Regions from separate parts of the Micromonospora sp. NBC_00362 genome, predicted to be linked through region 1. Evidence: riboswitches for the same ligand, from Rfam matches in the RefSeq annotation. Region 1 holds a riboswitch; each other region holds the start of a gene.
The links. A riboswitch is a leader RNA that binds a small molecule or an ion and turns the genes downstream of it on or off. The one in region 1 is predicted to bind cyclic di-AMP.

Region 1 (9,366 bases):
CCGTGCTGGCCGACGAGGTGGCGCTGGGACGCTGTGCGGTGGTGGGGGTGTCCTACCGGCTCGCCGCCGGAGCCGTGCGCCCGGTGGCCGCGGTGCCGGCCGGCTTCGCGACGGTGGAGACCCCGGCCTCGGCCGAGTCGACCGACCCGGCCGCGCCTGCCACCGTTTGACGCGTCGAGGGCCGCTCCGCGTGACGCGGAACGGCCCTCGACGGGGATCGTGCGGGTCAGAGCAGCGACATGTGGACGTGGTCGGTGTGGTTCGACGGCCCGCTGTACGAACTCCAGCCGGTGGCCGGGAACCAGATCTGCCGGTTCCAGATCACGTAGTAGATGCCGAGCCGGTCGGCGTTACGGATGAGGAACGCGGCGACGTTGTTGCCGTACGTCCGGGTGTCGTTGTTGTGCCATGGGGAGAACCCGCTCTTCTGCAGCGACCAGTCGCAGGCGCGGCCCTTCGGGTGCTCCCACGGCCCGCCGGGGCGGTAGCAGCCGACGAACCGGTTGAAGCCGGCCGCCTTGACCTCCTTGTACGCGTGCAGCGTGCGCGGCGTGACGCAGCCGGACGTGGTGGGGTCGTTCTCGCTGCACGACTGGGGCTTCCAGTCACCGTCGGCCGTGCGACCCGGGCCGATCTTCGCGACCTTGGAGGTGGCATCCACCAGGCCGCCGGTGAAACCCTTGCCGCCGACGAGGGAGAGCGCCTTGTCGGCCTCGCTCTTGCGCTTCGCCATCAGGGCGGTTTGCTTCTGCTGCTCGCGGACCTCCGTGTCGAGGGCCAGCTTGGCCTGCTCGGCGCGGGCCTTCACCTCGTTGACCTCGGAGAGCTTTTTCTCGTTGACCATGTTCATCTCGTCGAGCAGCCCGGCGCGCTGGACGAACGAGTCGGGAGCGTCGCTCTCCAGCAGCATCGCGACCGCGCCGATCCGGCCGGTCCGGTACGCCTGGGCGGCGATCTGCCCGACCTGCGGCGCCAGCGCGTCCAGGTCGGCCTTGGCGCGGTTGACCTCCGCCGCCAACTCGCCCTGCCGCTTCTTGGATTTGTCCAGCTTGGACTTCGCGGCGGAGTAGTCGCGGTTGGCCTGCTCGATGACGTCGTTGAGCAGCTTGGGCTCGCCGTCCTCCTCGTGCCCGGACGGTGTGGGGTTCGTCGGGGCGGCGTGCGCCGGGAGCGGCCCGGCGAGCACGGTCAGTGCGGCGATCACGGCCACCACGGGTGTCAACCAGCGGCGTAGGGGTGCCGTCACAATGTTCCCTTCCGTCGACCGCCGACCGGGTTAGCTGACGGGTTCGGGGCGGAAGTGGCCCCTACCGCTGACGCGGATTCACCCCAGGCACCTGGGTCCCCGGCTCGCCGGTTGGCGATTGGGCGGTGGCACCGCAGGCGCCGCTTCGCGCCTTCATCGGTAACCGGCAGCGAGGTTACCCGAGAGTCGACCGGCTGAGCTATGCCTGGATGCCGACCAAAAGCGTCATTTCGCCATAGCGTTGAGTGACCAGTGACGCGGTTCTCAGGGTGGATGCCCGATCTGGTCACGCTGAGGAGTGTCACCATGCCGTATCCGTGCTCCTGTTCGACTCCGGCCACCGGTCGGTGGCCTCGGATGGGGGTGCGGTCCGCGTCCGGTCCGGCTCGTCGGAGCCGGCCGTACGCGGTGAGCTGAGTGCGGCCAGTGCCTCGCTGCGGTCCGGCTGGGGCCGGGGCGCGGGAGCGCCGGTGGACGGCGTGGCATCGCCGCGCCCGGCGGCGGTCACCACCGCTGCCAGGCCGGTGGTCAGCGGCACGGCGGCGATCAGGCCGAGGGTGGCGACCGCGCTGCGGACGATCTCCTGCGCGAGGAACTCGCTGGTGAGGATCTGCCCGATCGGCCGCGAGTCGGCGGTGAGCAGGAGCAGCAGGGGCAGTGACGCGCCCGCGTACGCCAGCACGATGGTGTTGACGGTGGAGGCGATGTGCGCGCGGCCGACCCGGGTGGCCGCACGGTACAGCTGCAACCGGGTCAGCCCGGGGTTCGCGTTCGCCAGTTCGGTGACGGTGGCCGCCTGGGTGACCGTCACGTCGTCGAGCACCCCGAGCGATCCGATGATGATGCCGGCGAGTAGCAGACCGTGCAGGTCCACGTCGCCCTGGAACATCGACAGGGTGGTGGCGTCTTCGCTGCCGAAGCCGGTGAGGTGGGTCGCGGCCGTGGCGATGGTGGCGAGCACGCCGGTCAGCACCAGGCTGCCCAGGGTGCCGAGTACCGCGACCGAGGTCTGTGCGGTGACCCCGTGGGTCAGATAGAGCACCACGAACATGATCAGGGCCGCACCGACCACCGCCACCAGCAGCGGTGACCTGCCGGCGCTGATGCCCGGCAGCACGAAGGTGAGCAGGATGGCGAAGCTGGCGGCCAGCCCGGCGAGCGCTGCCAGACCTCGCCACCGCCCGAACGCGACGATCGCGGCCGCGAAGACCACCGCCAGCCACACCATCGGGGTGCCGCGTTGGTGCTCGGCGATGTTCCAGTTGCTGACCGTGGGATCGATCGGATCGGCCAGTTCGACCAGGACGACCTCGTCGCCGACCTCGACCCGGGGTGCGCCGGGCCCGTCGGGCACCGGTGTCCGTACCTGCTGGCCGGCGGTCGGCCCGTCGTCCACCCGGACGTCGACAGTGCCGCACCGCCCGTCGCCGACCCTCGGTGTGCCCTCCGGAACCGACGGCGCCGGCGGGCACGGCTCGCTCACCACCCGGGTGACGGTGCCGGGGTGGCGAGGCACGTCCGCGCCACCATCGGTCTGCGGTGACCCGCCGCGGGGCCAGAGCAGTAACGCGGCCAGCACGGTGGCGACGAAGAGGGGTACCACAGTCACGATGAGGATCCGTCGCACCCGTGGCGGGGCGGACGGAGCGGGGTGAGTGTGGTCGGCGGCCAAGGTGAGACTCCCAACGATCCGGTGCGGGATACGGGTCAGCGGGCCGGGCGGTTCACCGTTGCGGTGGAAACGCGGCGGACGGCGGGGCGGATCGCTGCCTGACGACCGCTTGATCACGGACGGTCAGTGCTCGGCCCGGTCGGCCGGGGACGACGCCACGACGGGGCGGCGCCGGTGCCCGACTGTGCAGCGGCATTCGGAGGGCCATCGTGGGAGATGCTAGCCAGCCCTCCCGGGGGTTGCAGGTCGTGGCGGAGTGTCGGGCGGCCGAACCGCTCGCGCGGCGGCCTCCGGGGCGGCATGTTGGAGCCATGCCCGCTCCGTCACCGCCCGACCCGGATCGCCAGCGACACGCCGAGCCCATGCCGCACGACAAACACGCCGGGCGCGACAAGCCCGCCGGGCACGACAAACACGCCGGGCACGATCCGGCGTTGTTCCGCCGCCGGTTCTGGGTCTGCCTGGTGTTGACCGTCCCGGTGGTGTTGACGAGTCGTCTCGTGTCGGATCGGCTGGGCCTGACCGGGGACGACGGCCTCCCCGGCCGGGCCTGGGTGGGGCCGGTGCTCGGCTCGGTGGTGTTCTGGTGGGGCGGTTGGCCGTTCCTGGTCGGTGCGGTCAGGGAGGTGCGGGACCGGGCGCCCGGGATGATGCTGCTGGTCGCGATGGCGATCACCGTCGCGTACGCCGCGTCCCTGGCGACCAGCGTCGGCGCCTTCGACCTGGACTTCTGGTGGGAGTTGGCCGCGCTCGTCACCATCATGCTGCTCGGGCACTGGCAGGAGATGAAGGCCATCGGGCAGGCCCGGGGAGCGCTCGCGGCGCTCGCCGCGCTGTTGCCGGACGAGGCCGAACGGGTGGCGGCGGACGGGCGGGTCGAGGCGGTGCCGGTGACCGGTCTGCGGATCGGCGACGTGGTGCTGGTCCGGCCGGGGGGTCGGGTGCCGGCGGACGGCCGGGTCGTCGAGGGCGGCGCCGAGCTGGACGAGTCGATGATCACCGGGGAGTCGCGGCCGGTCGCCCGGTCGACGGGCGACCGGGTGGTGGCCGGCACCGTCGCCACCGACTCGGCGATCCGGGTGCGCGTCGAGGCGTTGGGTGAGCAGACCGCCCTCGCTGGCATCCAGCGGATGGTCGCGCAGGCCCAGGCTTCCGGTGGACGGGCCCAACTGTTGGCCGACCGGTTCGCCGCCGCGCTGTTCTACCTGGCCACCGGCACCGCCGTGCTGACCGTACTGGTCTGGACCGCGCTCGGTCAGCCGGACGAGGCGGTGGTCCGTGCGGTCACCGTCCTGGTGATCGCCTGCCCGCACGCGCTGGGTCTCGCCATCCCGCTGGTCGTCGCGCTCTCCACAGCGCTCGCCGCGCGGTCCGGGATCCTGGTCAAGGACCGGTTGGCCCTGGAACGGATGCGGACCGTCGGCGCGGTGCTCTTCGACAAGACCGGCACGCTGACCCGGGGCGAGCACGGGGTGACCGACCTGGTGACGGCGTCCGGCGTCGAGCGGGACGAGGTGCTGCGGATCGCGGCCGGTGTCGAGTCGGAGAGCGAACACCCGTTGGCCAGGGCGATAGTGGCGGCCGCCGGGAGCGCCGGGCCGGCCCGGGCGGCCGGGTTCCGGTCGCTGCCGGGCCGCGGCGTGCAGGCGACAATCGACGGTACGGAGTACGCGGTGGGCGGGCCGGCGCTGCTGCGTGAGCTGGGCCTTCGGCTCCCGGCGGAGCTGGAGGCCGCGACCGGGCGGTGGTCGGCGCGGGGTGCCGCGGTGTTGCACCTGGTGCGGCTGCCGGACGCCGTGCTCGGTGCGTTCGCGTTGACCGACGAGGTGCGTCCGGAGGCCCGGCGCGCCGTCGACGAGCTGCGTGCCGAGGGTGTCCGCACCATCGCCATGATCACTGGTGACGCCCGGCCGGTGGCCGAGGCGGTCGCCGCCGACCTGGGCTTCCGACCTGGCGTCGACGAGGTCTTCGCCGAGGTGCTGCCGGCGGAGAAGGACGATCGGGTGGCCGAGCTCCAGCGGCGGGGGTTGGTAGTGGCGATGGTCGGTGACGGGGTGAACGACGCACCGGCGCTGGCCCGGGCGGACGTGGGGATCGCGATCGGCGCGGGCACCGATGTGGCCATCGAGTCCGCCGGGGTGGTGTTGGCATCCTCGGACCCGCGCGGGGTGGGGGCCGTGGTCCGGCTGTCCCGGGCGTCGTACCGAAAGATGCGACAGAACCTGGCCTGGGCGGCCGGCTACAACGTGGTGGCGCTGCCGCTGGCCGCCGGGGTGTTGGCCTGGGCCGGCGTGGCGTTGAGCCCGGCGCTGGCGGCGGTGCTGATGTCGGCGTCCACCATCGTGGTGGCGCTCAACGCGCAGTTGCTGCGCAGGGTCCGTCTCGACCCCGCGCCGGACTGAGCCCGCTCAGCCGCGCTTCATGAGCCGGCCGACCGCCGCCATCATCTCGGTGGCCATCTCGTCGGCCCGACCCTCGGCGGCGCCCTCGTGCATGCAGTGCCGGGCGTGCCCGTCGAGCAGCCCGAGGGCCACCTTGTCGAGGGCGGCCTGGATGGCCGAGATCTGGGTGAGCACGTCGATGCAGTAGCGGTCGTCGTCGACCATCTTCTCGATGCCCCGGACCTGCCCCTCGACGCGGCGGAGCCGTGCGAGCAGCTGGTCCTTGCTGGCGGTGTATCCGCGGATCGGGGTGGGTGCGGTCATGTCGACAAGGATAGCGTACCCCCAGGGGGTATGGTACGGTCGGCTCTGTTGAGATACCCCCACCGGGTACCGGTACCGCGAAGGAGACGATCCGATGGTCGACACGACGTACCAGGTTCAGGGCATGACCTGCGGGCACTGCGTCAGCGCGGTGAGCGCCGAGGTCGGTGCCATCGCGGGGGTGCGCGACGTCCAGGTCGACCTCGCGGCCGGCCGGGTCACCGTCAGCAGTGATCAGCCGCTGGACACCGCTGTTGTCCGAGCCGCAGTCGACGAGGCCGGCTACGACCTCGTCGACGCGTGATCGGCGGGCCGGCGTGCGCACCGTGACGAGACTGGCCGGGTTCGCCGTCGGCCTGGCGGCGATCTTCGGCGCCACCTACGGGATCGGCCGGGTGGTCGACCGCGCCCCGGTGGTCGAGGGCCGGCACGACGGCGATGCCGCCCCTGCGACGGGCGAGCACGACGAGACGGCCGACCGGCTCCCCGGCGGGCTGCTCGTCTCCGACCGGGGCTACACCCTCGAACCGGTCGACGCCCCGGCCGGCGAGTTCGCCTTCCGGATCGCCGGCCCGGACGGCCGCCCGGTGACCCGGTACGACGTGGCGCACGACAAGCAGATGCACCTGATCGTCGCCCGTCGGGACCTCTCCGGCTTCCGCCACGTCCACCCCGAGCTGGCCCCGGACGGCACCTGGCGGGTCGACACCCCGCTGGCCGGCCCCGGGCAGTGGCGGGCGTTCGCCGACTTCGCCCCGACCGGGGGTGAGCCGCTGACCCTCGGCGTGGACGTGACAGTCCCCGGCGAGTTGACCGAACGGCCGTTGCCCGCCCCGGCGACCAGCACCACGGTCGACGGCTACACGGTCACCCTGACCGGCACGCCGCAGCCCGGCCGCACGTCGCCGCTGACACTGACCGTCAGCCGGGACGGGCAGCCGGTCACCGACCTGGAGCCCTACCTGGGCGCGTACGGGCACCTCGTGGCACTACGTCGGGGTGATCTGGCGTACCTGCACGTGCACCCGGACGGGACGCCCGGCGATGGGCGCACCCGGCCCGGTCCGGCCGTCACCTTCCTCGCCGAGGTGCCCTCGGCCGGCAGCTACCGGCTCTACCTCGACTTCCAACACGGCGGGCGGGTGCGCACCGCGGAGTTCACTGTGGTCGCCGGCACTGCCCCGACCGGAGAGGCCCCCAGCCCGAGCGGGCCCGCACCGACCGGCGGGGCCGACCACGGCACCCCCGGGCACGGACACAACTGACGGGACCAGACGATGACCACCACCAGCAGACCGCTGCCCGAGGCGCCGAACCGGATCGAACTGGCGATCGGCGGAATGACCTGTGCCGCGTGCGCCGCCCGGATCGAGAAGAAGCTCAACCGGATGGACGGGGTGAGCGCCACCGTCAACTACGCCACCGAGAAGGCGACCGTCCGCTACGCCGACGGCGTCACGCCGGACGACCTGATCGGGACCGTGCAGAAGACCGGTTACACGGCGGCGTTGCCGGCTCCGCCCAGCGCCGAACCCCCGGTGGACCCGTTGCGGGGGCCTCGTACCCGGCTCTGGGTGTCGGTGGCCCTGAGCGTGCCGGTGGTCCTGCTGGCGATGGTCCCGGCCTGGCAGTTCGACTACTGGCAATGGTTGTCGCTGACCCTGGCCGCTCCGGTGGTGGTCTGGGGTGGGCTGCCGTTCCACCGGGCCGCCTGGACCAACCTGCGGCACGGCGCGGCCACCATGGACACCCTGGTGTCGCTCGGCACCCTGGCCGCCTTCGGCTGGTCGCTCTGGGCGCTCTTTCTCGGTGACGCGGGGATGCCCGGCATGACGCACCCGTTCCGCTTCGACATCACCCGGAGCGACGGTGCCGGCAACATCTACCTGGAAGCGGCCGCCGGGGTCACCGTGTTCATCCTGGCCGGTCGCTACTTCGAGGCCCGGTCCAAGCGGACTGCCGGTGCCGCCCTACGCGCCCTGCTCGACCTCGGCGCCAAGGACGTGACGGTGCTGCGTGACGGCGTGGAGACCCTGATCCCCGTGGACCGGCTCGCCGTCGGTGACCGGTTCGTGGTCCGCCCCGGGGAGAAGATCGCCACCGACGGGGTGGTCGACGAGGGCACCTCCGCTGTCGACGCCAGCATGCTCACCGGTGAGTCGGTGCCGGTCGAGGTCGCCCCGGGTGACGGCGTGGTCGGCGCCACGATCAACGCGGGTGGGCGGCTGATCGTCACCGCCACCCGGGTTGGCGCGGACACCCAGCTCGCCCGAATGGCCGACCTGGTGGAGCAGGCGCAGAGCGGCAAGGCAGCCGTGCAGCGGTTGGCGGATCGGATCTCCGGGGTCTTCGTGCCGATCGTCATCACCCTCGCCGTCGGCACGCTCGGTTGGTGGCTCGGCACCGGGGCCGGCCCGACCGCCGCGTTCACCGCCGCCGTGGCCGTGCTGATCATCGCCTGTCCGTGTGCGCTCGGCCTGGCCACCCCGACCGCGCTGTTGGTCGGCACCGGTCGGGGCGCCCAGCTCGGCGTGCTGATCAAGGGCCCGGAGGTGCTGGAGTCGACCCGCCGGGTGGACACCGTGGTGCTCGACAAGACCGGCACCGTGACGACCGGCCGGATGACAGTGGTGGACGTGGTGCCGGCGAGCGGTGTGGACCGGGCCGAGCTGCTCCGGCTCGCCGGGGCGGTGGAGGCCGCCTCCGAGCACCCGATCGCCAGTGCGATCGCCGCCGCTGCCGCCGCCGAGGGCGCGCTGCCCCCGGTGACCGCCTTCGGCAACCTCGAAGGGCTGGGGGTGGCCGGCACCGTCGACGGGCGGGCCGTGCTGGTCGGCCGGGTCCGGCTGCTGCGCGAGCGTGAGATCGACGTACCGCCGGAGGTCGAGTGGGCCGTCCGCGACGCGGAGGCCGCCGGCCGTACGGCGATCGTCGCCGGCTGGGACGGACAGGCTCGAGGCGTGCTCACTGTCGCCGACGTGGTCCGGCCGACCAGCCGGGCGGCGGTGGCCCGGCTGCGCGGGCTGGGGCTGACTCCGGTCCTGCTGACCGGGGACAACACCACTGTGGCTCGCGCGGTCGCCGCCGAGGTGGGCGTCGACGAGGTGATCGCCGAGGTGCTGCCGGCCGGGAAGGTCGACGTGATCAAGCGGCTTCAGGCCGAGGGGCGGTCGGTGGCGATGGTCGGTGACGGGGTCAACGACGCCCCGGCGCTGGCCCAGGCCGACCTGGGGCTGGCCATGGGCACCGGCGCCGACGTGGCGATCGAGGCGGCCGATCTCACCCTCGTCCGGGGCGACCTGGACGCCGCGGTGGACGCCATCCGCTTGTCTCGGCGCACGCTCGGCATCATCCGGGGCAACCTGTTCTGGGCGTTCGGCTACAACGTGGCGGCCCTGCCGTTGGCCGCCGCCGGGCTGCTCAACCCGATGATCGCCGGCGCGACGATGGCGCTGTCCTCGGTCTTCGTGGTGGCCAACAGCCTGCGGCTGCGTCGCTTTCGTCCGGCCGCTGCCGATCTGTGACGACGGTAATGGTTGGGCCGGTGACGACGGGGGTACATCTGTGGTCGTAGCGAAGCTTGCGATGCTTGCAATGGAGGTTGGCAATGGGATTCGACGACAAGATCAACAACGCCACCGAGGACGCGACCGGCAAGCTGAAGGAAGGCGCCGGTCGGGCCACCGACAACGAGCAGCTGGAGGCGGAGGGTCGCGCTGACCAGTCCACCGCCAAGCTCAAGC
Region 2 (9,366 bases), 2.2 Mb from region 1:
CCTACGACGCACGGGGGCACGGTCGGTCGAGTTGCATGGCGCTGCCCACTGCCACAGTCGCCCAGTTGGGTGACGACCTGGCCGCGGTGATCGACGCGGTCGCGCCGACCGGCCCGGTGGTGCTGGTCGGGCACTCGATGGGCGGCATGACGATCATGGAGTACGCGCACCGCCACCCCGCGCACTTCGCCGCCCGTACCGCCGGCCTGGTCTTCGTCTCGACCACCGCCGAGGGGCACACGCACACCGTCTACGGGCTCTCGCCGCGGATCGCCCGGTTGATCCGGTTGGCCGAGACGACCGGCGCCGGGGTGCTGGCCCGGTGTGGCTCGTGGCGTGCGCCCCGGGCGCTGCTGAACGCGCTGCAACCGAGCATCCGGTGGATGCTCTTCGGTGACCGCTGCGAGCCGGCCGACATCCGCCTGGTGACGTCGGCGGTGGCTCGGGCCTCGCTGCGCTCGATCGGCGGGTTCCGCGCCTCCATCGGCACCCAGCACCGACTGGACACCCTCGCCGCGTTGGCCCACCTGCCGGCCGCCGCCCTGGTCGGCGACCGGGACCGGCTGACCCCACCGCCGTGCGCCGAGTCGATCGCGGGGGCCCTGCCGGCCACCGAGCTGACCGTCTGCCCGGGTGCCGGGCACATGCTGATGATGGAGCGTCCGGACGAGGTCAACGCCGCGCTCGGCGGCGTGCTGCGACGGGTGCTCGCCGAATCGCCGCCGACTCACCGTGGCGCACCGCAGCCGACTCACCGTGGCACGGCCCCCGCCGAGGCGGGTGCCTGAGCACGTTCGCGCACCTCGGGCGCGGCGGGTCGGGCCCAGGGCCGTACTCTTCTCGGTTGGCCCGCGCGGTTCCCGCCGCCTGCCGGCGACCTCTGAAGGAGCGTGCGTTGACCGACCAGACCGGCCTGGAGCAGGAGATCGCCGTCGAGCAACGACACCTCGACCGGGTGTACGCCCGACTGGCCGAACTGCGGCAGTCGGCCGTCCGCGCCGAGCGTGACGGCTACCGGATGGCTCGGGTGGGCACGCACGGCGCCCTGGTCGAGCGCGACGCGATGGTCTTCCACGCGGCGCAGCGACGGCACACCCTGGACGCCGAGCACGAGGGGCTGGTCTTCGGTCGGCTGGACCTGCGCGACCGTCAGGTGCTGCACGTCGGGCGACTGGGGATCCGCGACGAGAACGCTGTCACGCTCGTCGTCGACTGGCGCGCGCCGGCCGCAGCCGCCTTCTACCAGGCCACCCCGGCACAGCCGCTGGACGTGGTGCGGCGCCGCACCATCCAGTCCCGCGCCGAGCGGGTCACCCGGATCGAGGACGACCTGCTGGACCCGACGGCCGCCCCGGAGGGGATGACTGTCGTCGGTGACGGCGCGTTGCTGGCCACCCTGTCCAAGGCCACCGGCCGGGGCATGCGCGACATCGTGGCGACCATCCAGCGGGAGCAGGACGAGGCGATCCGCTCGCCCGGTTCCGGCGTGACGATCGTCGCGGGCGGCCCCGGCACGGGCAAGACCGCTGTCGCCCTGCACCGGGCCGCGTTCCTGCTGTACTCCGACCGCAGCCGCTACGCCGGCGGCGGCATCCTGGTGGTCGGCCCGTCGTCGGTCTTCGTCGAGTACATCGGTTCCGTGCTGCCGTCGCTCGGTGAGGACACCGCGACCCTGCACTCGCTGGGCACCCTCTTCCCGGGGATGACCGCCACCCGCCCCGACCCGCCCGAGGTGGCGGCGGTGAAGGGCTCGCTGCGGATGCGCCGGGTGTTGGAGCGGGCGGCCCGCGACGCGGTGCCGGGCGGCCCGGGTGAGCTGCGGCTGCTCTACCGCGGCACGCTGCTGCGGTTGGACCGGGCCGCGCTGGACCGAATCCGGGATCGCGCGCTGCAACGCGGCGCACGACGCAACGAGGTGCGCCGGGCCGGTTTCGACGGGGTGTTCGCCGCGCTCTGGGCGCAGGCCCGTGAGCTGAGCAGCGGTCGGCTGCCGGAGCAACCGGCCTTCGAGGCGGAGATCGCCGAACGGTCGGAGTTCCGGGAGTTCCTCAAGGCGTGGTGGCCTCGGCTGCACCCCCGGCACGTGCTCGGCTGGCTGGCGCAGCCGGACCGGCTGCGCCGGTACGCCGGGGGGATCCTCTCCTCGGCGGAGATCCGGCTGCTCAACGCCGCGTACCGGAACCTGGACTCGGCCGGGCTGACCATCGCCGACGTGGCGCTGCTTGACGAGTTGGACGCGTTGCTCGGTAAGCCCGCGCAGCCGGCCCGCGCGCGACGCGATCCGTTCCAGCTCGCCGGCGGCGTCCGTGAGCTGAGCACCCTCGGCGAACGGCAGCGGGCCGCCCGCGCGGCGGCCCGGGAACGCCCGGAGGACTACCGGGAGTACGCGCACGTGGTGGTGGACGAGGCGCAGGACGTCTCGCCGATGCAGTGGCGGATGATCGGTCGACGCGGCCGACTGGCCTCCTGGACCGTGGTGGGCGACCCCGCACAGACCGCGTGGACCGGCGATCCGGAGGAGCTGGACCGGGCCCGCGACCAGGCGCTGGGCCGGCGCAAGCGACACGACTTCACGCTCACCACCAACTACCGCAACTCGGCGGAGATCTTCGCGGTGGCGGCGGCGGAGATCCGTCGGCTCTACCCGGACCTGCCGCTGCCGACCGCCGTCCGCTCCACCGGGGTCGAGCCGGTGGAGCTGGTGGTGCCCGCGACGGGGTTGGAGACCGCGACGGTGGAGGCCGCCGCCGGCCTGCTGGCCGAGGTGGAGGGCACGGTCGGGGTGATCACGCCGGTCCCCCGCCGGGACGAGGTCGCGGGGTGGCTGGGCGCGCTCGGCGCGCCGAGGTTGCAGGTGGTGACCAGCCTGGAGGCCAAGGGCATGGAGTACGACGGGGTGGTGCTGGTCGCCCCGAGCGAGATCCGGGCAGATCCGGGTGCCGGGGTGCGCACCCTGTACGTGGCGCTTTCCCGGGCCACCCAGCGTCTCACCACCATCGACCCGACCGGCTGACGTGTGCGGAGCGCCACCAGCGGACGGCGCTGCCCGTACACTTGCACACATAGCGATGTGAGCATACATTTGACCGGGTCCCGACCAGCGGCGGAAGGTGGTTCTCGTGGGCGCAGGTCATGACCACCACCATGGGTCCGTCGCCAATGCCGCACACCAGCACCGAGGTCGACTCTGGGCGGCGTTCGGGTTGCTCGCCACCCTGATGGTGGTCGAGGCGGTGGCCGCCCTGCACACCGGCTCGCTCGCCCTGCTCTCCGACGCCGGGCACATGTTCACCGACGTGCTCGGCATCGGGATGGCGCTCGCCGCCATCACGGCGACCCGGCGGGCGACCGGCGACCCGCAGCGCACCTTCGGGCTCTACCGGCTCGAGGTGCTCGCCGCGCTGGCCAACGCCGTCCTACTCTCCGGCGTCGCGATCTACGTGGTGATCGAGGCGATCCGCCGTTTCGGCGACCCGCACCAGGTCATCGCCGGCCCGATGCTCGCGGTGGCCGTGCTCGGCCTGCTCGCGAACATCGCCGCCTTCGCGCTGCTGCGCGCCGGGGCCCGGGAGAGCATCAACTTCCAGGGCGCCTACCTGGAGGTGCTCGGTGACCTGCTCGGCTCGCTCGGCGTCATCGGCGCGGCGCTGCTCATCACCGTCACCGACTGGTGGTGGGCCGACCCCCTGGTCGCGGTCGCCATCGGCGTCTTCATCCTGCCGCGCACCTGGCGGCTGGCCCGCGCCGCCATCCGCATCCTGGTGCAGGCCGCCCCGGAGCACCTCCAGGTGACCGCCGTGCACGACCGGCTCGCCGCCGTTCCCGGTGTCGTCGAGGTGCACGACCTGCACGTCTGGACGCTCACCTCGGGCATGGAGGTGGCCTCCGCCCACCTGACCATGGCACCCGGCGCGGAGGTCGGCGCGGTGCTCACCGCGGCGCGTACGGCCCTGCACGACGACTTCCGCATCGAGCACGCGACGTTGCAGATTGAGCCCGGCGCCGCTTCTGGAGCCTGTGGCTCCATCGAATGGTGACGGATCCGTAATTTTCCGTCGTGACGCACGCACCGTCCGTCACATCGGCTGCAGCGGCCCCACCCGCACCGGTAGGCTCGGTCCCGGCCTCCACCAGGCGGCGCCCTCCCGGCGCCGGTGGCGGTCGCCGCCTAATCGCCCAACTGGGCGAACCGGGGAACCATGTTCCTGGGGTGTATCCGCGTCAGCGGTAGGGATCTTCCGTCCCGAACCCGTCAGCTAACCCGGTCGGCGGCTGACGGAAGGACATGCGCAGTGGCACCAGCACGACCACCCGCCGCCCGACTGGCGGCCCTGATCGTCGCGATGTTCGCCCTCGGCGTCGCGCTTCCGGCCGGCACCGCCTCGGCCGCTCCCCCGACCGGCCTGCGGGCCGCCGCACCCGACTCCGACGAGGAGGGCGGCACCCCGGCGTTGCGGGCCCAACTCGAGGCGGCCAGCAAGGGCTACCTGGACGCGAAGCGCGCCCTGGACACCTCGGTGCAACGGCAGAAGCAACTCGCCACCCAGCTGACGACCATCGAGGGTGAGATCGACCAGCGCAACGGCAAGGTCGGCGAGATCGCCGAGGTGGCCTACCGCACCGGCCGGCTCGGTGCGATGTCGGCGCTGCTCAACAGCAACACTCCGGAAGGCTTCATGGACCGGGCGGCCGCGCTGGACGCGGTGGCGGCCAACGAGGACCGGGTGCTGCGCGACCTGCTGGACAGCAAGGACAAGGCCAACCGCACCCGGGTCGCCCTGGACGGCGAAATCAACGAACAACGCAAGCAGGTCGCGGTGATGGCCAAGCGCAAGGAGCAGGCCGAACGGGCCCTGACAGTGGCCACCACACCCAAACCGCAGACCACCGCCGACGGCGGCTCCAACCGGGGCACCTCCAGCGCCAACGCGAAGGCCGCACCGCGCAACTCCGACGGCTCCTGGCCCTCCGAGTCGTGCAGCGTCAACGACCCCACGCCGGCCAACGGCTGCATCACCCCGCGCACCCTGCACGCGCTCAACCAGGCCAAGGCCGCCGGATTCACCCGCTACGTCTCGTGCCACCGCCCCAGCGGCTCCGGCGAACACCCGAAGGGCCGGGCCTGCGACTTCGCGGCGCAGAAGGGCGGCTTCGGCGGGAACGCCACCGGCGGCGACAAGACGTACGGCAACAACCTGGCGGCGTACTTCATCCGCAACGCCGACCGGCTCGCCGTGCTCTACGTGATCTGGTACAGGCAGATCTGGCTGCCCAGCAGCGGGTGGAAGTCGTACAGCGGGGCGCAGGGCACCCCGTCGACCGACCACACCAACCACGTACACCTGTCGGTCTACTGACCCACGCGTCGTGATGCCTGTGAGTCATGGGTTGGCTCACAGGCATCACGTGTGTCCGGGGCGGGGCTACGTCGCCGGGCGTACCCGTGATGTCGTCGATCGTCGGACGACCCGGCAGCGGTCGGCGGGAAGCATCGCGGTATGCCTCGGATCCGACCCACCACCCGCAAGGCGCTGCTCACCCTGCATCTCGTCACCTCGCTCGGCTGGCTCGGCGCCGACCTGGTGCTGCTCACCCTCGGCATCGCCGTCCAGCGGGGCGCCGACCCGGCTGTGGTCTATCCGGTCACGGCCCTGGTCGGCACTGTGCTGTTCGCGCCGCTGAGCGTCCTGGTCTGGCTGATCGGGGTCGCCAGCTCGCTGCTCACCCCGTGGGGCCTGCTGCGCCACCGCTGGGTGCTGGTCAAGCTCGTGCTCACCACGGTGATGGTCGGGCTGGTGCTGTTCCTGCTCACCCCGAACCTGCGCCACGCCGGAGCGGTCGGCGCCGCCCTGCCCGCCCGGGATCGCGCCGACCTGGTCATCGCGCCGGCGGTGTCGACCAGCCTGATGATCATCGCGACGGTGCTGTCCACCTACAAGCCCTGGGGCCGGCGTCCCGCCACCCGACCGGCCCGCACCAGCCGTGATCGCGCCGCAACCACGATCTAGACACCACGCCCGCTGAGCACGTCGCACCAAGCGCAAGCGACCTGCCCAGCTCCGCGATCTTGCACTTACTGTCCCGACATATGGGGCATTACGCCGATATAGACAACCGAAACTACAAGATCGACGCGGCGGGGCGGCGGGGCGGCGGGCGGGGCGGGGCGACGCGGGTCAGGTCGGGTTTGGCGGGGTGCCGGTGCGGTCGAGGGCCGCGCCCAGCCGGGTGGCTAGGGCTAGGTGAGCGGCCTGGGCCTGGCGGAACGCGTAGCGGAACAGCGGCGTCGGCGCGGTCAGGGTGATCTCCACGTCGATGCGGACCAGGCCGTCCGGCTCGGCGCGTAGCCGGGTGTGGTTGCGCACTGTGGTGGCCGGCCACTGGCGGGCCACCATGACGATCTCGTCGGCCTCGCTGATCAGCACGTCCGCGTGGTAGGTGGTCCGGAAGCGCAGCGGACCGGCCGCCAACCGGTCGTTGATCGTGTAGCTGGCCTGGGCGCCAGGCCGCGGCGGCACCCGGCGGACCCGGACGATCAGCGGGTGCAGCTCGCCCTGCCGGGTCAGGTCGCTGAGCAACGCTGCCGCCTCGGCGGGTGAGCACCGGGCCTGGACGGTGTAGCTGAAGGTATCGCTGCTGCGCACACCGTCTCCCGCCGTCGTTTGTCGCTCGATCGTCCCGTACCGATGTCTGGCTGGCAACGCCCCCGGGCCCTCGGCGCCGCGCCGGACCCGGCCGATGCGACGACCTGCCACCACCTGCGCCATTAAGGTCGGTTAGTGCGAAATCTTCCCCGAAGATGCCGGAGGGCGGCCAGCATGAACGGCGACGACCGATGAGTGGGCACGTGATGGTCTTCGCGCCCACTCCACAGCTGACGGTGACCGTGGACCAGCCCAACGACCACCCCGAGCTGCACCTGCACCCTGGCGGGCAGGGCGTCTGGCAGGCCCGGATGGTGATCTCCCTCGGAGTCGACGTGGTGCTCTGCGCCGCCCTCGGCGGTGAGATCGGCCAGGTGCTGGAGCCACTGCTGGTCAGTGAGGGCGTGGACCTCAAGGTGGTGGTCCGTGACTCGGGCAGCGGCGGGTACGTGCACGATCGCCGCGACGGCTCCCGGCAGGAGATCGCCGACGTGCCCGGGCAGCCGCTGAGCCGGCACGAGATCGACGAGCTGTACAACCTCGCCCTCGGCGAGGGCCTGCAGGCCTCGGTGAGCATCCTCAGTGGGCCGAACGAACCGTGGCTCGTACCGGCCGACCTGTACCGACGCTTCGCCGCCGACCTCGGCGCGAACGGCGGCCGGGTGGTGGTCGACCTCTCCGGCGATCACCTCGCTTCGGTGCTGGAGAGCGGTGTGTTCTTCCTCAAGGTGAGTCACGAGGAGTTGATCCGCGACGGCCGCGCCCGCAGCGACGACACCGAGGAGCTGACCCGGGCCATGTACGAGCTGCACGCGGGCGGCGCCGAGACGGTGGTGGTGAGCCGCGCCGACCAGCCGGCGTTGGCGCTCATCGAGGGGGAGCTGTTCCAGGTCGAGATGCCCCGGCTGGAGGCCGCCGACCCGCGCGGCGCGGGTGACTCGATGACGGCCGGAGTGGCGGCCGTCGTGGCCAGGGGCGGGGACATTCGGACCGCCATCCGCACCGGCGCCGCCGCCGGCGCACTGAACGTGACCCGGCATGGCCTGGGCACCGGACGGCTGGACTCGATCACCGGCCTGGTGGACCGGGTCCGGCTGGTGCCGGCGGACAGCCGGCAACAGGAGCGGACCACCCCGGACGAGCTGGCCGGCCGGGTGGTCGAGCGATGACACTGCGGGTGTTGATCACCAACGACGATGGGATCGCGGCGCCGGGCATCCAGGCGCTGGCCTGGGCCGCCCGGCAGCGGGGCCTGGACGTCGTGGTGGCCGCGCCGATGGAGGAGGCGAGCGGCACCAGCGCCGCGATGAGCGCCATGGAGCGCGACGGGCGAGTCGTCGTGAACGACCATCCGCTGCCGGACCTGGCGGGTGTGCCGGCGTACGGGGTCGCCGGGTCACCGGGCTTCATCACGCTGATCGCCCTGCACGGGGCGTTCGGCCCGCCGCCGTCGGTGGTGCTTTCCGGGGTCAACCGGGGCGCCAACGCCGGCCGGGCGGTGCTGCACTCCGGGACGGTGGGTGCCGCCTTCACCGCCGCCACCAACGGCTGCCGGGCGATGGCGGTCTCCCTGGACGTGCTCTCCGCCGGTGAGGCGACGGCCGCGAGCGGTGGCGCCGCCGTGGACGCCGCAGCCCGGGTACGCGACGCCGAGCGGCACTGGGGCACCGCCGCGCGGGTGGCCCTGGACCTGCTCCCCCGCTTGACCTCCGCGCCCCTGGAGAGCGTGCTCAACGTGAACACCCCGGACCTGCCGCACGGGCAACTGCGCGGGGTGCGGCGCGGCACCCTGGCCAGCTTCGGTCAGGTGCAGATGACGGTGGCCGAATCCGGCCACGGGTTCGTCCGTACCTCGCTGGAGGAGCCGGGGCAGGCCGCACAGCCGGGCACGGACGTGGCGTTGCTGGCCGCCGGGTACGCGTCGGTGACGGCCGTCCGAGCGGTCACCGAGGCGACCGACGTCGACCTGACCGGCCTGGACGAGCAGCCCTGACGGGCAGCCCGGCGCGCTCAGGCGCCGGGCAGCACCTCGGGGGTGGCAGCGCCAGCGAAGTAGGGCTCCGGGGCGCCGAAGAGGCCGAGCAGGCCGGTCACCCAGAGCTGCCGGTGCACGAACCGGCTCGGCTCGGTGACCACCAGCTTGACGTCGCTGACCTCGGCTGTCTGGAAGCCGGCGACCATGGCGCTGATGCCGACCGAGTCGATGAAGGTGACCAACCTCATGTTGAGTTCGATACGTAGAGGGCGGCCCTTGGCCAGCACCTCTGCGATCGCTTCGCGCACCTCGTACGCTGTGTCGACGTCGATCTCACCCCGTGGGGCGATCTCCACGACACCACCGGACAGAACCGACTTCACGATCGACAGGCTCACGCGAGCACCTCCACCCGCCCGTCCCCCGGGCGCCTCATCAGTACGCGGGCCGCGACCGAGAGTATTCCTCCGACGGCCTCGGTCGCCACCCCTCGGGATGAGCAATTCGCGGATCCGGGCCCACAAAGCCACCCATATCCGCACTTTTCAGTATCTGTTTACTCAAGACTTTTCGTTATCTGAGCACCGGCGATCGGTCGTGACCGGCCCGCCGCCGAACCAGGGTAGCGGTCCCGGCCCGGCGCGCCCGACAACCGGCCCATGACGTACGCCTGCCCCGTGTGCCGTCGGCGTGTCGCCCACCGCCGACCGGCGCGACCCGCGCCCCCGGTTGCCCACGCGCCCTAGC
Region 3 (9,366 bases), 1.6 Mb from region 1:
GAGGCTCGCTGGGCCACCCGCCGCCGCTACCTGGGTGACTTCCCGGCCGAGGCGTACGCCGAGGCGTTCCTGACCGCCGCCCGCCGGGAGCTGACACCGGCTCAGACACTGGCCGCGTCCACACCGGCGTAACCGAATCAGCGGTACGGGTCGAGCAGCGCCAGCACCGCCGCCGGGTCCTCCACGTGCGCGTTGTGCCCGAGACCCGGAAGCGTGGCCACCGGTACGCCGTACTCCTTGAGCTGTTCGTCGGTGACCATCGGGTCGTTCTCCCCGCGCGCCAGCACCACCGGCACGTCGGTCGCCGCCAGGAGCGCGGCCAGGTCGGGCTCGCCGACGGCGAAGGCGGCCGGGTCCATGGCGAGGCGCCACCGGCCGTCGACCTGGCGCAGCCCGGCGTCCACCACCGGATCGTCCGGCGGGACCAGGCCGGCCAGCCCGGAGACCCGCAGGTAGCGGCGCGCCGCCTCGGTGCGGCTGGCGAACCAGCTCACCGGTCGGGCGGCGACCTCGGCGGCGCGGGCCAGCTCAGCGGGTGACCAGAGTGCCTTGATGCCCAGCCCGACCACCGCGTCCACCGGCGTTCCGGCGTCGCGGGCGGCAAGCACCAGGCCGACCACCCCGCCCAGCGAGTGCCCGAGCACTACCAGCCGGTCATCGGGGGCGAGGGCCTGCGCGATCTGCTGAGCGAAGCCCGGGAAGGAGTACGACGGCAGCGGCGACGCCCAGCCGTGGCCGGCGAGGTCCGGTGCCAGCCACCGACCGGGCCAGTGCTGCTCAAGGTACGGGGCCCAGGGCAACCACACGTCCCCGGTCGCTCCCATGCCGTGCAGCAGCAGCAGGACCGGCCTGCGGCCGACGTGACCACCCGTTTTCTCCACCACGGCCGCAGTCTCCCACGGTTCACTGTCGGGTACGAGAGCCGTCGACGCCGGACCGCGCGCACAAACGCCGCGGGCGCCGGCCCCTTGTGGAGGACGGCGCCCGCGGCGGTCAGCGTGCCCGGGTCAGGCGGAGTAGCCCCGGCTGGTGATCCAGTTGGCCAGGTCGATCGTGGTGATCCAGTACGACGGGTCGGCCGGGTTCGCCGAGTCGGCGATCCGAACGGTGCGGCCGTTGTCCTTGTAGCCCACGACGGCGATGTAGTGCCCGCCGCCGTAGGAGTGCCAGCCGCCGTCGGTGTCGGTGGCGTCCCCGACGACGTTCGCCACCACGCCCCGACCGTCGGTGATGGCCTTCACCACGTCGGCCTGGAGCCGGTCCATCTGGGCCGGGCTGGGCGCTCCGGGGAACATCCGGGTCCGGTACGGGGAGCCCTTCACCTCGGCGTTGAGCACCCGGGTGGTGTCCTCGGCCGAGTTGGTGCCCATCTCGGTGGTGCCCAGCTCGGCGCCGAGGTCCTCCTGGGTGCGGTCGATGCCGGCGGCGCTGAGCGCGTTCCGGGTGGCAGCCGGGCCGCAGTTGTAGTAGGTGTTCTGCGCCTCGTAGTCGTAGTCGAGCACCTTGGTCGCGGGCGGCTTCGGCCGCTCCGGCTTCCGGGTGAGGTCCGGGTTGCTGCTGGCCTTGGCTGCGGGCGACGCGGCGCTGGTGGCCGGCGCGGCAGTGGTCGGCGCGGCGCTGGCCGAGGGGGACGCGTCCCGAGCCTCGCCGCGGGAGGCGGTGAGGTCGCTGCGCATCTCGGCGACAGTGGTCGCGGTGCGCTGGCCGGCCGGGGCTTCGTCGGCAGTGGTGAGCAGGGCGCCGGTGGTGGTGGCGATCGCGAGGGCAGCGGCGGAGGCGGCGACGATCTGGTACGGGCGCTCGGTGGCGAGGCGGCGGAGCTGACGCTGCAGGGTGTGCTTCACGGGGTCCTCCACGGATCGGGGGGAGAGCGGCACACCGGGGCCGGACCGGTATCCGGGCAGGCGCCAGCGCGCGGACCGTGGTCCGCGGATGGTGAACCGCTCAGGGGAACGCCCGGCGCGGCCGGGCGGGGAAGGCGATGACCCGGGGGTCAGCTCACCGTCACGGGACGAATGAGCGGGTGCACCGCCGCGCCGTGGAGGCGAGGGAACAGCCGAGGGGTGGAAAGGTGCTGCACGAGGATGGGACTCCTTCCGACACCGCCTACCGGGTTAGCTGACGGATTCGGGCGGGAAGACGCCCTACCGCGGGCCGTGGCTCGCGGATTCACCCCGGACTTACTGGTGGGTCCCCGGTTCGTTGATCACGATTAAGCGGGTCGATGCGGCGTCGCGTCTTGCGATCGGTTACCGCACCGGACGGGACGACACTACTGGCGTCTCAACGCCCTGCCAAGCCAGGTTCACCTGCGTAAACCCCAATTGGCGCGACAATTTCTGCGCGTATTGCCGCTGATGTGACTCGATGGGACAACCGGTTACGGTGACGCCTACGGGCGACAACCGGACAGGCCGTAAAGAACGCGGCCACAATCGCGGGAACAATCCCACCGAACGCGTCGGACGTCGGATTTTCCGATTGGGTGACCGGCCTCACATCACGGATTGGGCTCAACCCACCCGGGCCGGGCGCCACAGTGCCACGACGGCGGGACGCAACGCCCCGGCCACGGTGCGGCGCGCGGGGACCAGGATCGGGCGGAGCCGGGCCGCCGCCGCGTACGCCTCCTCGGCGAGGGCACGGGCCGAGGAGGCGGCCAACTCCGCGTCGCGCCAGGCGACCCGCTCACTGTCGGCGGCCACCTGGTAGTCGGCCAGCCGCGCATCGCGGACCACCCGGCTGATCAGCACCTCCTGCTCGACCGGGTGTCGCCGGGGATCCCAGCCGCGCCGGTGCCCGAACACGTCGCCCAGCTGCGCCATGGTCAGGTCGCCCCGCCAGTACGCCGCCATCGCCGCCCGGTGCAGATAGCGTTCCCGGGCGGCGTACTCGGCGGGGGTGTGCGAGGTCTGCGGGGTGGGCAGCGCCCCGGCGCCGGCGAAGCGACGCGCGGCGGTGTCCGCCTCGTCGTACCCGGTCCAGGCCTGCTCCATCTGCTCCTGAGCGGTCAGCCAGGCGGCGCGCCGCCGCTTGGCGGTGATGGCCGCACGGGCCGCGGCGACGGCCACCTCCTCGGCGTAGCGGCGCAGGTCGACGGCCTCGGCGGCGGCCAGCTCCCGACGAGTGGGCCCGGCCGGGAGCGGGTCGTCAGTGGGGAGGTCCCGTTCGGGGCGGGCGGCCAGCACGGTGAGCAGGCCCAGGGTCAGCAGGAACAGCGTCGACCAGATGGCGGCGGCCCGCGGCATCTCGGTCACGAACTGGTAGAAGACGACGGTCTCCATGGTCGGCACCTCGGGGAGAGAGCAGTGCGATGGGGAGCCGCGCCGATCAGCGGGCCACTGTGGGCCACGGGTCGGCGGGTCAGGGAGCGGGTGTGTCGACAGGGCGCTGTGGCGGGACGGTCGTCCCGGTGGCTCAGCGCGCGGGTGGGGCCCGCGAAGCCCGACCGCCCGTACCGTCGATGAGGGGCAGCCGGTCAGATTCGGCCGCGCCGACCGGCAGCACGACGGCCGCCGTGGTGCCCTGATCACCGGGGAGCGCCACCGGCGTGTCGACCGACCAGGTCGGGGCCGACTCCTCTGCGGCTTCCGGCGGTGTCGCCGCGGCCGGGCGGGCCGCGCTGGATGCCCAGGAGTGCCGGTAGGAGGCCGCCAGCGACCCGGCGGCGGCCGAGGCCGGCACGGCGCTCGACGTCGGCACCGGGCCGGGTGTTGGCGTGACGGCCGTGGCCGGGCCTGCGCCGAGCGCCAGGGCCGCGACGACGGCGAGGCTGGTCAGCACCCGAGTCGCCCAGCGCGCCACCCACCACAGCGGACAGGTGAACGCGACCGGAAGCACGCCCCAACGCTACCGTCGCGCCGACCCGGGCGCACCGACCACGGGCGTGTCGGATCACGCCGCGCCGACCCCGTTGACCAGGGTGGACGTTGTCAGCGCAGGTCGACGTACGGTGATCGACCGCCAGCCTGACCGACCTCGTCGGCAGGTCCGTCGACAGTGCCGTTGGCGCTGCTTCCGGGATCCCGAGCGTCGTCGCCGCCGGCCGCCCGTTGTCGGGGGACGGGCGCCGGACGGGCCGCACGGCGCGGCGCGAGCCGGCGCATCATCGGGGTTTCGACGAAGCGGTGCAGCAGCCCGGCGAGGATCAGGTTCGCCGCCAGGAAGCCGAGCACCACGGCCGGGCCACGCCAGCCCGCGAAGCCGATCCCCCAGGTGCCGCTCCAGCGCAGCACGCTCGTCATCACCAGCACGTGCACCAGGTAGAAGGCGAACGAGACCTCACCGAGCCAGACCAGCGGCCGGGACCGCCACGGCGAGCGCCGACCCCGCACGTCCGCGTCCGCAGCGGCGGTGATCACCAACAGGTACGCGACCGCGAGCAGCGTGGTCCACAACTCGGCACGGATCCACTGCGCTGCCGCCACCCAGGTGACCAGGAAGATCCCGCTGGCCACCCTCAGACCGGGACCGCGCCACAGCCCCCGGCGCATCAACTCGGCAGCCACCGCGCCCAGCCAGAACTCCAGCGACCGTACCGGCGGGAATATCTGGGTGAACCACCAGCGGCTCACCTCCGGCACCAGCTCCTGCGCCGGCCAGAGCGCGAGGATCAGCAGCGGCAGCGCGACGATCAGCGCCCAGAGCAGCTTCGGTCGGGCCCGGCGCAGCAGCGGCAGCGCCAGCGGCAGACACAGGTAGAAGAAGAACTCGCAGGACAGCGACCAGCTGACGGTGTTGATGCTGTAGAACCAACCCGGCCGGGGGTCCCACGCCTGCAACAGCAGCAGGTTCTCCAACGCCGCCGCCGGCAGGACCGGGTCGGCGAACCACCAGGCGACCACCAGCGTCGCCGCGAACAGCACCAGGTGGTTCGGGTAGATCTTGGCGATCCGTCGCCGCCAGAAGGTACGCCGGGAGTCCCCCTCGCGGGCCGACCAGACCAGCACGAAACCGCTGAGGATGAAGAAGAACTGCACCCCGGAGAGGCCGAGGGTGAACAGTGCGTCGATGACGGCCTTGTAGTCCGGCTCGGCGATGATCCGCATGGTGCCGGCATGGAAGCCGAAGACCAGCAGAGCGGCGATCCACCGCAGTCCGGTCAGCGAGGGCAGCCGGGGCAGGGCCGGTGCGGGCCGGGCGGCCGACGTCGCGGCGACGCTCGTCATGCCGGGATCCCGGCGCTCGGCAGGGTCACCAGCACGGTCGTAGCCTCCTCGTCGCGGCGTCGGACGGCGCGACGGCGACGCCCACGACGACCCGGCAGGGCCGCACCGAGGCACCCTACCGGGTCACTCCCGGGTGAACCGGACGCGTCCCACCCGCCCCACGAGCCCGCGTTCCCCGGGCCGGAAACCGCCCACCGGCCCGGCGTTAACCTTCCGCTCGGCGGGAGTTCAGAGAGTCCACCATCGGCGGCAACGTCAGGTTCCGGGTCCGGCCACCCGGGTCGTCGAAGGTGGCGGACGTGGTCAATGAGCCGACGCACGCACCGCTGCTGAGCATCGTCGTGCCCGTGTACGGCGTCGAGGCGTACCTGTACCAGTGCCTCGAGTCGATCCGGGCCGACATCCCGGCGGGCGAGTCGGACGCGGTCGAGCTGATCGCCGTCGACGACGCCTCCCCGGACGGCTGCGGCGACATGCTCCGCTCGTACGCGGTCAGCCGCGACGGCGTGCGCGTCGTGCACCTGAGCAGCAACGTGGGTCTGGGGCTGGCCCGCAACGCCGGGCTCGACGTGGCCACCGGCCGGTACGTCTGGTTCGTCGACAGCGACGACTGGTTGCCACCTGGCACGATCGCGGCGGTGCTGGACCGGCTGCGCCAGCACCAGCCCGACGTGCTGATGCTCGACCACCTGCGGGTGCACGAGGACGGCCGGCGGGAGATCGACGCGAGCAGCCCGCTGCTGCGTGGGATCACCGGCGTGACCCGGTTGGCCGACCAGCCGCAGCTCCTGCGGGTGCAGCACACCGCCTGGAACAAGGTGGTCCGCCGGGACTTCATGGACGAGTTGGAGCTGCGGTTCTTCCCCGGCTGGTACGAGGACATCCCGTTCAGCCACCCCCTGCTGATCGGGGCCGAGAAGATCTCCGTGCTGGACCGGGTCTGCTACCTGTACCGCCAGGGCCGCCAGGGCGCGATCACCTCCACCCGCAGCGGCCGGCACTTCGACGCCTTCGCCCAGTACGAGCGGCTGATGGACTGGGTCGCCCGGAAGCACCCGGACGAGCGGTTGCAGGCCGAGCTGTTCGAGCTGATGATCAGCCACTACCTGGTGGTGGTGGGCAACGACGGCCGGCTGCACCCGCACCTGCGGCGCGACTTCTTCCACCGGGCCACCGCGCACTACCGTCGCTACCTGCCCACCGGCGGCTACCCGCTGCCCCCCGGCGTGGCCGGGCTCAAGCACCGCCTCGTCGGGCGGGGTGACTGGGTGGCGTACTCGGCGCTGCGCCAGGCCCACCGGGTCGCTGGTCGCCTGCGCCGCTCCGGCCCGGTGGGCGGCGCCGACGGCGGTTCGCTCGCCGCCGACGAGGACCCGGGGCGAGGGGCGAGCGCCGAAAAGACGCGCGACGGTGGGCTCGCCCCGGAGCGGCGCGACGCGCTGGCCGTCGGCCGCCTGCCGTGATCGACCCCACCACGGAGCACGCCGGGAGCCGGGGCGGCTCCCGGCGCCCTGATTTCCCAGGTCGTCCGCCCGCCGGGTGGACGACGACAGCATCACCGCACCCCGGTGCGGGCGTACCCGAGCAGAGGTCGGAATGACAGCGACAATCAAGATCGGACCGCACGCGGTCGGTGCCGGGGAGCGACCGTTCGTGGTCGCCGAGATGTCCGGCAACCACAACGGCGATCTGAACCGGGCGCTGGCCATCGTCGACGCGGTAGCCGCGAGCGGGGCGCACGCGCTCAAGCTCCAGACGTACCGGCCGGACACCATCACCATCGACGTCGACACCCCGGCGTTCCGAATCTCCAGCGGGCACGAGCTGTGGGGCGGGGAGAACCTGTACCGCCTCTACGAACGCGCGCACACCCCGTACGAGTGGCACGCCCCGATCTTCGAGCGGGCCCGCGAGCGTGGCCTGACCGTCTTCTCGTCCCCGTTCGACGCGACAGCCGTGGAGCTGTTGGAGTCACTGGACGCGCCCGCGTACAAGATCGCCTCGTCGGAGCTGGTCGACCTGCCGCTGATCCGACTGGTGGCCAGCACCGGCAAGCCGATGGTGATCTCCACCGGGATGGCGACGGTCGCCGAGATCGACGCCGCCGTGCGCACCGCCCGGGCCGGGGGCGCGGCGGGCATCGTCCTGCTGGCCTGCACGGCGTCCTACCCGGCCCCGCCGGCCGACAGCAACCTGCGCCGGCTGCCCGTGCTGGCCGGGGCGTTCGACGTGCCGGTCGGGCTCTCCGACCACACCCCCGGCATCGGGGTGGCGGTCGCCTCGGTGGCGCTCGGCGCCTGCTTCATCGAGAAACACGTGACGCTGGACCGGGCCGACGGCGGCGTGGATTCGGACTTCTCCCTGAACCCGGCGGAACTCACGGCCCTGGTCGCCGAGTCCGGCCGCGCGTACGAGGCGCTGGGCGGCACCGCGATCGGACCGACCCCCGCGGAGCGGGAGGGCCTGCGGTTCCGCCGATCGCTCTTCGTGGTCGAGGACGTCCGGGCCGGCGATCCGGTAACCGCGCACAACGTCCGCTCGATCCGGCCGGCCGGCGGGCTGGCGCCCGTGGAGATCGACCGGGTCCTGGGCCGCACCTTCACCACCGACGTCCCCCGAGGCACCCCGTTGAGCTGGGACCAGATCTAACCCCACCCCACCCCACCCCGCGATCTTGCAGTTACTGTCCCGACGAAAGGCGTGTAAGCCGCGATTCGGCGTCAGAAAGTGCAAGATCGCGGGGCGGGAGGGTCGGGGCGAAGCCGACGGTGAGCACCAGGTCGGCCAGCCGGAGGGTCCGCCAGACCGCCGAGCCGGCGGCCGGCGCACCCAGGCCGTGACGCCGCCACCAGACCGCCACCGGCACGTCGGCCAGCTTGCAGCAGCACTCGGCCCTGGTCCACCGGGCCCAGAAGTCACCCGTGCCGAACCGACGGGCCAGCGCCGGGGGCACCGGGGCGTCGGCGCGTTCCGCGTCGACGGCCACCTGCCAGCCGGGCGCCGGTGGGCCGTACCAGCCGACGCAGCGGCCGTCGTCGAGGTGGCTACGGGTCACCGCGTCGGCCAGGTCGGCGGGGGCGCCGACGCGCAGGTGCCGCTCGGCGGCGGCGAGCAGCCCCGGCACCGGACGCGGCACGGCCCTGCCGCCCGCCCCGGACGACAGGGGCGGCACGGCCGCCGCCCCGCCGTGCCGCGCTTGGTGCACCGGGAGCGGGACCGGCCGCAGGTCAGATGGCGGCGGCACCGTCCACCACGATGACCTGGCCGTTGATGTTGGTGTGCTCCCGCAGCAGCATCCGCACGACAGGGGTGACCTCCACCGGCTCGGTCAGGTGACCGGTCGGGGTGCGGCGCACGATCTGGTCGAGCTGGGTCGGACCGAGCACGGCGGACATCTCGGAGGCGAAGAAGCCGGGCGCCACCGAGTTGACAAGCATCCGGCCGCCCAGTTCGCGGGCGAGCGAGCGGGTGGCGGCGTCCATGCCGCCCTTGGTTGCCGAGTACGCGACGAGACCGGGGAAACCGCGTTGCCCGCAGATCGAGGTGATGTTGACGATCCGCCCGCGCAGCCCCTTGGCGAGCATCCGGCGGATCACCAGCCGGGTCAGCTGTAGCGGGGCCGTCAGGTTGGTCTCGATGATCCGGGCGATGTCGTCGGTGGCGGTGTGCGCGTGCAGGGAGTCCTGCCCCATGGCGGCGTTGTTGACGATGCCGTCGATCGGGCCGAGGCGCTGCTCCACCTCCCGGACGAAGCTCTGCGCGGCGCGCAGGTCGGTGACGTCCACCGCGCCGACGTGCACCCGGTCGGGGTGCTCGGCGGCGAGCTTCTCCAACTCCGGGGTGATGGTGCGGGCGAACGCGGCCACGCGTACGCCGGCGTCGAGCAGGTCGGTGACGATGGCCAGGCCCAGGCCACGGGAACCACCGGAGACGAGGACCACGGAGCTGGGCGGGACGAGCTGGGTGTCGGCGGGCTCAGACATCGCTCTTCAGGGTCTCCTTGACGGGAATGTCGGTCAGGACGCGAATGCGGCGCGGCACCGCGTGCTCGGGGAGCCGGTCGGCGCACCAGCGGACCAGCGCGGCCTCGTCCGGCACACCGGTGTCCGCGCGGGACGGGTCGGCAGCGGCGAGGACCACCTCGGCCACCACCATCCGCCCGAGCACCGGGGCGCGGCGGCCGGTCACCCGGGCCCAG

Region 2: linked by a shared signal. The riboswitch ahead of OG992_RS28515 (hypothetical protein) and the one ahead of OG992_RS18035 (hypothetical protein) in region 1 are both predicted to bind cyclic di-AMP.
Region 3: linked by a shared signal. The riboswitch ahead of OG992_RS10710 (C39 family peptidase) and the one ahead of OG992_RS18035 (hypothetical protein) in region 1 are both predicted to bind cyclic di-AMP.

Annotation. Positions count from the first base shown of each region.
Region 1 is NZ_JAPENH010000001.1:3,954,779-3,964,144, reverse strand. Features, by position in the region: gene OG992_RS18040 (carbonic anhydrase) at 1-170, shown strand, start outside; gene OG992_RS18035 (hypothetical protein) at 227-1,246, opposite strand; cyclic di-AMP (ydaO/yuaA leader) riboswitch at 1,251-1,381, opposite strand; gene OG992_RS18030 (YibE/F family protein) at 1,548-2,918, opposite strand; gene OG992_RS18025 (heavy metal translocating P-type ATPase) at 3,281-5,320, shown strand; gene OG992_RS18020 (metal-sensitive transcriptional regulator) at 5,327-5,623, opposite strand; gene OG992_RS18015 (heavy-metal-associated domain-containing protein) at 5,718-5,927, shown strand; gene OG992_RS18010 (hypothetical protein) at 5,941-6,888, shown strand; gene OG992_RS18005 (cation-translocating P-type ATPase) at 6,901-9,147, shown strand; gene OG992_RS18000 (CsbD family protein) at 9,231-9,366, shown strand, end outside.
Region 2 is NZ_JAPENH010000001.1:6,156,352-6,165,717, reverse strand. Features, by position in the region: gene OG992_RS28530 (alpha/beta fold hydrolase) at 1-788, shown strand, start outside; gene OG992_RS28525 (AAA family ATPase) at 896-3,013, shown strand; gene OG992_RS28520 (cation diffusion facilitator family transporter) at 3,120-4,037, shown strand; cyclic di-AMP (ydaO/yuaA leader) riboswitch at 4,156-4,287, shown strand; gene OG992_RS28515 (hypothetical protein) at 4,344-5,357, shown strand; gene OG992_RS28510 (hypothetical protein) at 5,499-6,008, shown strand; gene OG992_RS28505 (SRPBCC family protein) at 6,177-6,644, opposite strand; gene OG992_RS28500 (1-phosphofructokinase family hexose kinase) at 6,836-7,813, shown strand; gene surE (5'/3'-nucleotidase SurE) at 7,810-8,637, shown strand; gene OG992_RS28490 (STAS domain-containing protein) at 8,655-9,017, opposite strand.
Region 3 is NZ_JAPENH010000001.1:2,350,375-2,359,740, forward strand. Features, by position in the region: gene OG992_RS10700 (CDP-glycerol glycerophosphotransferase family protein) at 1-132, shown strand, start outside; gene OG992_RS10705 (alpha/beta fold hydrolase) at 138-884, opposite strand; gene OG992_RS10710 (C39 family peptidase) at 1,008-1,856, opposite strand; cyclic di-AMP (ydaO/yuaA leader) riboswitch at 2,089-2,229, opposite strand; gene OG992_RS10715 (hypothetical protein) at 2,514-3,284, opposite strand; gene OG992_RS10720 (hypothetical protein) at 3,418-3,840, opposite strand; gene OG992_RS10725 (acyltransferase) at 3,933-5,168, opposite strand; gene OG992_RS10730 (glycosyltransferase) at 5,468-6,631, shown strand; gene pseI (pseudaminic acid synthase) at 6,765-7,817, shown strand; gene OG992_RS10740 (hypothetical protein) at 7,849-8,340, opposite strand; gene OG992_RS10745 (SDR family NAD(P)-dependent oxidoreductase) at 8,396-9,151, opposite strand; gene OG992_RS10750 (AMP-binding protein) at 9,144-9,366, opposite strand, start outside.